DNA from 3 places in the Nocardiopsis sp. NPDC007018 genome. Region 3 is predicted to be linked to each of the others. Evidence: riboswitches for the same ligand, from Rfam matches in the RefSeq annotation. Region 3 holds a riboswitch; each other region holds the start of a gene.
What was found. Region 3 has a riboswitch for thiamine pyrophosphate ahead of thiO (glycine oxidase ThiO). Riboswitches for the same ligand answer to the same signal wherever they lie in the genome.

Region 1 (2,260 bases), on a different contig from region 3:
CTGGGCCCGGGGGTGGCCCTTGGCGACGTCGGCGGCGTGCGCGGCGAGCTTGTAGGTGATCACGCCGGTCTTGACGTCGTCGCGGTTGGGCAGCCCCAGGTGCTCCTTGGGGGTGACGTAGCACAGCATCGCGGTCCCGTGCCAACCGATCTGGGCCGCCCCGATCGCCGAGGTGATGTGGTCGTAGCCGGGGGCGACGTCGGTGGCCAGGGGGCCGAGCGTGTAGAAGGGCGCCTCACCGCACAGCTCCTCCTCCAGGCGCACGTTCTCCCGGATCTTGTCCATCGGCACGTGGCCGGGGCCCTCGATCATCACCTGGACGTCGTGGGAGCGGGCGATGTGGGTCAGCTCGCCCAGGGTGCGCAGCTCGGCGAACTGCGCCTCGTCGTTGGCGTCGGCGATGGAGCCGGGGCGCAGGCCGTCACCGAGCGAGAACGTGACGTCGTACCGGCGGAAGATCTCGCACAGCTCCTCGAAGTGGGTGTAGAGGAAGCTCTCCCGGTGGTGGGCCAGGCACCAGGCGGCCATGATGGAGCCGCCGCGCGAGACGATGCCGGTGACGCGGCGGGCGGCCAGCGGCACGTACCTGAGCAGGACGCCCGCGTGGACGGTCATGTAGTCCACCCCCTGTTCGGCCTGCTCGATGATGGTCTCCCGGTAGATCTCCCAGGTGAGCCGGGTGGGGTCGCCGTCGACCTTCTCCAGCGCCTGGTAGATCGGCACGGTGCCGATGGGTACCGGGGAGTTGCGGACGATGCGTTCCCGGGTCTCGTGGATGCGCTTGCCGGTCGACAGGTCCATGACGGTGTCGGCGCCCCAGCGGGTGGCCCACACCATCTTCTCGACCTCCTCGGATACCGACGAGGTGACCGCGGAGTTGCCGATGTTGGCGTTGATCTTCACGAGGAAGTTCTTGCCGATGATGGTCGGTTCGGACTCGGGGTGGTTGCGGTTGACCGGGATGACGGCGCGGCCGATGGCCACCTCGTCGCGGACGAACTCGGGTTCGGCGCCCTCTCGGGCGGCCACGAACCGCATCTCGGGGGTGATGGTTCCGGCCCTGGCGTGGGCCAGTTGGGTGACCGCGCCGTTCACGGGGTCGAGCGCCCAGCTCTCGCGGGTGCGCGGCAGCCCCCGGTGGACGTCGATGTCGGCGTTGTCGTCGGTGTAGGGGCCGGAGGTGTCGTACAGATCGAAGTGGCTGCCGTTGCTGAGATCCACCCGGCGGCGGGGGACGCGGAGGGTGGTGCCCTCGGGGGTGGTGATCTCCTCGTGGACCTTGCGAGATCCCATGATGGGACCTGTGGTCACCCGGTGCTCGTCGGTGGTGGAAACGTCACGACCGTCGATAGCCGTCATGGCATGCCTCCCTACGTCGGAATTACCCGAACAGGTTCTGCGGTCGGCGACACCGTCGAGTCGCCCTCTCAGCCCGCCATGGCGCGAGCTCCCGCGTTGCGTATTCACATGTGCGCACGTCGAACGTGCCGGGACACCTCGATCACGGTGCCCCGGGCTGGGGGGAAGCACTCCCCCGTGGCCTCGCACACCATACACAGGACGTCCCCGGGCCTGTCCAGGCCTCCGGGGGTCAGAAGAGTGTCTCCAGCTGGTCGGCTCCGTCGCCCGCGGTCGGTTCCAGGAGGTCGGGGCCGTTGTTCTTGATGCTGTTGACCTCGGTGGAGACCTCGTCGACGGCGAACCGTTCCACCGGGGTCTCGTGCAGCACCCGCTCCAGTCGGTCGGGGCCGCTGGACGGGTCGAGCCAGGCGGCCCAGTCCTCGCGAGGCACCACGACGGGCATGCGCTCGTGGATGTGCGCGAGCTCGGGCGCGGCCTCGGTGGTGATGACCGCGCAGCTCCAGACCCAGGCGGCGGGGTCCCGCTCGTCGTCGACCTCGGGGTCGCGCCAGCGCTCGAAGATCCCGGCCATGGCGAGGGGTTCGTCCCCGGTGTAGTGGACGGAGAACGGCTTCTTGGCCGCCTTGGCCTTGCGCCTGCGGTGCTGCGGGTCGGTGGCGGGCGAGGTGCTGGCCTCGGCGGTGCCGTCCTTGTTGAGGAGCTGCCACTCGTAGTAGGCGTCGGCGGGGATGAGGCAGCGGCGGCGCCGGTAGGCGGTGCGGAAGGCGGGCTTGTCCGCGACGGTCTCGCTGCGGGCGTTGATCATCCGGTAGCCGACGTTGCGGTCCTTGGCCCACGAGGGGACCAGGCCCCAGCGCATCGTGTGCAGGGTGCGCGGGCCCGGCGCACCGGTGCCCTC
Region 2 (2,260 bases), on a different contig from region 3:
GTCCCGCACGGCTGTCCCGGGGCGGGCATCCCCGCCGGGGTCCGCGCGGGAGAGCGCGGGCGGGCCGCCGTCCCTGTCCGTACCGTCACCCGGTTCTCACATTCCGTGGCGGAAGGCCTTGACAGGTCTAGACCACTCTTGCTTAGGTGACGTCACCCCCCGCGGCGCGCGGTCGGACGCCGCGCCGCACCCTAGGAGTGTGATCACGTGATCCGACGTCTCCTGAGCCAGTTGGCCGCGCTCGGCGCGCTCGCGGCTGTGCTCGTCGTCCTTCCCGCCACCGTCGCGCAGGCCGCGGCCGTCTGCGCGACCGGCTGGAGCCCGACCGCCGTCTACAACGGCGGCGGCCAGGTCTCCTACGAGGGCCGCAACTACACCGCCAAGTGGTGGACACAGAACGAGCGACCCGGAACGTCGGACGTCTGGGCCGACCAGGGGCCCTGCGGCGACGGCGGGGGCGGCGAGCAGCCCGCCCCCAGTGACTTCGTCGTCAGCGAGGCCCAGTTCAACCAGATGTTCCCGAACCGGAACCCCTTCTACACCTACGCCGGGCTCACCGACGCCCTGAGCTCCTACCCGGGCTTCACCAACACCGGCAGCGTCGAGGTGCAGCGGCGCGAGGCCGCAGCCTTCCTGGCCAACGTCAGCCACGAGACCGGCGGGCTGGTGTACATCAAGGAGATCAACGAGGACAACTACCCGCACTACTGTGACTGGAACCAGCCCTTCGGCTGCCCGGCCGGACAGGACGCCTACTACGGCAAGGGTCCGATCCAGCTGAGTTGGAACTACAACTACAAGGCCGCCGGTGACGCCCTCGGCATCGACCTGCTGAACAACCCGTACCTGGTGGAGCAGGACGCGGCCATCGCGTGGCGGACCGGCCTCTGGTTCTGGAACACCCAGTCCGGCGCCGGGACGATGTCGGGGCACACCGCCATCGTCGACGGTCACGGCTTCGGTGAGTCGATCCGCTCCATCAACGGCTCCATCGAGTGCAACGGCGGCAACCCCGAACAGGTCCAGAGCCGCATCAACACGTTCACGCACTTCACCCAGATCCTCGGGACCACCACGGGGTCGAACCTGAGCTGCTGACCTCGGGGCGCCCCCGGCGCCCGAGGAGGCCCTCGTCGGGGGCGCGGTCGGCGGTCACCGTCGCACGCGCCCCCGCTGGTGTGCCGGGAAGGACTTCATTGTTCGTCCTGTTTGCCCCATAATGGAGGCAATCCGACAGGGGAGCGCGTGAGCGCTGAGAGTGCGGCACCAGGCCGCAGACCCTTACACACCTGATCTGGGTCATGCCAGCGAAGGAAGTCGTAGGAAACCGTCACCGCGTGTGCGCCTTCCGCGCGCGCCCGGTCGGCGCTCTTGGCCACACGGCCCCTCGTCACACCGACGAAGGGACGTCAACCACCTATGAGTACAGCAAGCGACCGCGAGACCGGGCCCGGAACCGCCGACGAGCCGGGCGGCTTCGTCCAGGGGGTCCTGGCCGGGCTCAGGAGCTGGCGCACCGTCGACATCGTCGTGGCCTCCGTCATCGGCGTGGCGGTCGGCGTCGTCTTCTGGCTGTGGAACATCGTCTGGTCGGTCACCACGCCGCTGTTCGTCGCCTTCCCGCCCGGGCAGGCCGTCGTCTACGGCATGTGGATGATCTCCGGCGTGCTCGGCGGCCTCATCATCAGGAAGCCCGGCGCGGCCCTGCTCACCTCGATCGCCGCGGCCTCGGTCTCGGCGGTGCTGGGCACCCAGTGGGGGGTCATGGTGATCCTCGACGGAACCCTCCAGGGGCTGCTGCCCGAACTGGTCTTCCTCGCCTTCGCCTACCGGCGCTGGAACACGGGTGTGGCCGTGCTGGCCGCCGCGGTCGCCGGGATCTCCCCGGCCGTGCGCGACAACATCGCCTACAACGTGACCTGGCCGATCGAGTACCAGATCACCTACGGCGTGATCGTCGTGCTGAGTTCGGCCGTCATCGCGGGGGTGGGCGCGCGCCTGCTCACCACCGCGCTGGCCAGGGCGGGCGCGCTCGCCCCCTTCCCCTCGGCCCGGGGCTGACCCCGTGACCCGACCCGACACGCGCGGGGCCCGCGTCGAACTGTCCGGCTGGGGCTGGAGGCACTCCGGCCGCGGCACCCACGCCCTGCGCGGGGTGGACCTGATCATCGAACCGGGGGAGCGGGTCCTGCTGCTCGGCGCCTCCGGCGCGGGCAAGTCCACCCTGCTGCACTCCCTGGCCGGACTCACCGGCGAGGAC
Region 3 (2,260 bases):
CGGGGGAGCCGGGCCGCAGACCCACACAGGTCTCCACGACCTCCAGCTCGCTCACCCCGGGGACGAGTTCGCGGGCGTCCCGCAGGACCTGCCAGAGCCCGCCCACGGTCAGCGAGGTGTCGTGGCCCAGCTCCTCCTGGGTGGCCCCCACGACGACCTCGCCGTCGGCACGGGGCACCAGGTAGACGGGGAACCCGCGGACCAGACCGCGAACGGTGCGGGTGACCAGCGGGGGCTCCCCGGCGGGCACCCGGGCGCGCAGCAGCTGCCCCTTGACCGGGCGCAGCGGCGGTACCACCACCGGTTCGGGCACCCGCACACGGTCGCCCCAGCACCCGGCGGCGAGCACCACCTGGTCGGCGGGGAGTTCGGCGCCGTCGGCCAGCCGCACGCCCAGACGGGCGCCACCGGGGCCGGGGGAGGAGACCTCCTCCACACGCCCGGGGAGCTCGCGCACGCCCGCGCCCTCTCCGGCCCGGGCCAGGGCGAGCAGCAGGGAACGCGGGTTCACCGAGTGGTCCTCGGGAGCCAGTACCCCGCCGCGCACCCCGGGCGCGAGCGTGGGTTCGAGGCGTCGGCACTCGCGGCTGGTCAACCGCTCTGTGGGGATGCCCAGGCGTCGCTGGAGGGCGTGCAGGTCGGTCAGGACCGCCAGGTCGTCGCGGTCGAAGGCGACCAGCAGGGTGCCGGTGCGGCGGTGGCCGACGTCCACCCCGCTGGCCTCCTGGAGTTCGGCGACGAAGTCGTCGTACAGGCGCGCCGAGCGCACCCCGAACTCCATCAGCTCCTCCTCGCCGAAGACCGCCTCGGTGGCGGGGGTGAGCATCCCCGCGGCGACGGCGGAGGCGGCCCGGGCGGAGGAGGGCGCGGTCACGGGGTCGGGTTCGACCAGGGTGACGGTCAGGCCGCGCTGGGCCGCGCGCCAGGCGGTGACCCGGCCGACGACGCCGCCGCCGACCACGACCACGCCACTGGTGGGATGAATCGTCTTCTGTGGGGGAACCTCGTCGTTGCGCACGGCGCCGTGTTCCACTCCCTTCGCCGGCATGACCCGGATCAGGTTCGTGCGGTCGGAGGCGGCGAGCCCCCCTCTCAGCCGGGTCCACCCGGCTCCCGCGGGACGTGTCTGTTCGGCCCCATCCTAGATCAGCCCGTCCGGGCCCGCCGTGGCGGGGATCTCCCAGGCAGGAAGCCCGCACGGGGCGCGACGGTCACCGGCGCCCGGTCGGGTGTGGCAGATTGGTGAGGTGACACAAAGCGATCGTGAACTCGACGAACTCGTCGGCGAATGGCTGACCCTGCGTGAGGCGGCCGCGCCGCTGGGCGTGAGCCCCAACCGCATCAAGACCCTCATCCGCGAGAACCGCCTGATGGGCGTGGTGCGCGGCGGTGAGCTCTCCATCCCCGCCGCCTTCCTGGACGGCGAGGACCTGGTCAAGGGCCTCCCGGGCACCATCGTGCTGCTCACCGACGCCGGTTTCTCCACCGAGGAGGCCCTGCGCTGGCTGTTCACCCCGGACGACACCCTGCCGGGCACGCCGATCCAGGCGATGCGCGAGAACCGGGGCACGGAGGTCCGCCGCCGGGCCCAGGGCCTGGCCTTCTGACACCCCGCACGGCCCGGAGGCACGCACCGCACGGTGGCGGCCCCGGGCCGTTGGCTAGGGTGGGGGCCGTGAGGACGAGCCACGGAACCAGCCTGCGCGAGCGCCTGGACGCATCCCTTCTGTACCTGTGCACCGACGCCCGGACCGGGAGCGGTGATCTCGCGGAGTTCGCGGACGCCGCCCTGGCCGGGGGCGTGGACATCATCCAGCTCCGGCACAAGGGGCTGGAGGCCCGCGACGAACTGGCCGCACTGGAGGTCCTTCGGGAGGCGTGCGAGCGCCACGGCGCCCTGCTCGCCGTCAACGACCGCGCCGACATCGCCCGGGCGGTGCGCGCCGACGTGCTGCACCTGGGCCAGCGCGACCTCCCGGTGCCCCTGGCGCGCGACGTGATCGGCGCCGACCCGGTGATCGGGCGCTCCAACAACGACCCCGTGGCCGCCGCGCGCTCGGCGCGGGAGCCGGGGAGCGACTACTTCTGCGTGGGCCCGACCTGGGCGACTCCGACCAAGCCGGGGCGTCCGGCGGCCGGTCTGGAACTGGTCGAACGCGCCGCGGCCCTGGGTTCGGACCGTCCCTGGTTCGCGATCGGCGGCATCGACCTGGACAACGTGGACCGGGTGCTCGACGCCGGAGCCGCCCGGGTGGTCGTG

Region 1: linked by a shared signal. The riboswitch ahead of thiC (phosphomethylpyrimidine synthase ThiC) and the one ahead of thiO (glycine oxidase ThiO) in region 3 are both predicted to bind thiamine pyrophosphate.
Region 2: linked by a shared signal. The riboswitch ahead of ABZ635_RS03085 (ECF transporter S component) and the one ahead of thiO (glycine oxidase ThiO) in region 3 are both predicted to bind thiamine pyrophosphate.

What each region holds. Positions count from the first base shown of each region.
Region 1 covers NZ_JBEYHA010000039.1:49,601-51,860, reverse strand. Annotated here, with positions in the region: gene thiC (phosphomethylpyrimidine synthase ThiC) at 1-1,359, opposite strand, end outside; TPP riboswitch at 1,349-1,464, opposite strand; gene ABZ635_RS19785 (SOS response-associated peptidase) at 1,592-2,260, opposite strand, start outside.
Region 2 covers NZ_JBEYHA010000004.1:43,722-45,981, forward strand. Annotated here, with positions in the region: gene ABZ635_RS03080 (glycoside hydrolase family 19 protein) at 208-1,098, shown strand; TPP riboswitch at 1,226-1,333, shown strand; gene ABZ635_RS03085 (ECF transporter S component) at 1,420-2,061, shown strand; gene ABZ635_RS03090 (ABC transporter ATP-binding protein) at 2,066-2,260, shown strand, end outside.
Region 3 covers NZ_JBEYHA010000082.1:6,391-8,650, reverse strand. Annotated here, with positions in the region: gene thiO (glycine oxidase ThiO) at 1-1,048, opposite strand, end outside; TPP riboswitch at 1,017-1,126, opposite strand; gene ABZ635_RS25925 (Rv2175c family DNA-binding protein) at 1,248-1,607, shown strand; gene thiE (thiamine phosphate synthase) at 1,676-2,260, shown strand, end outside.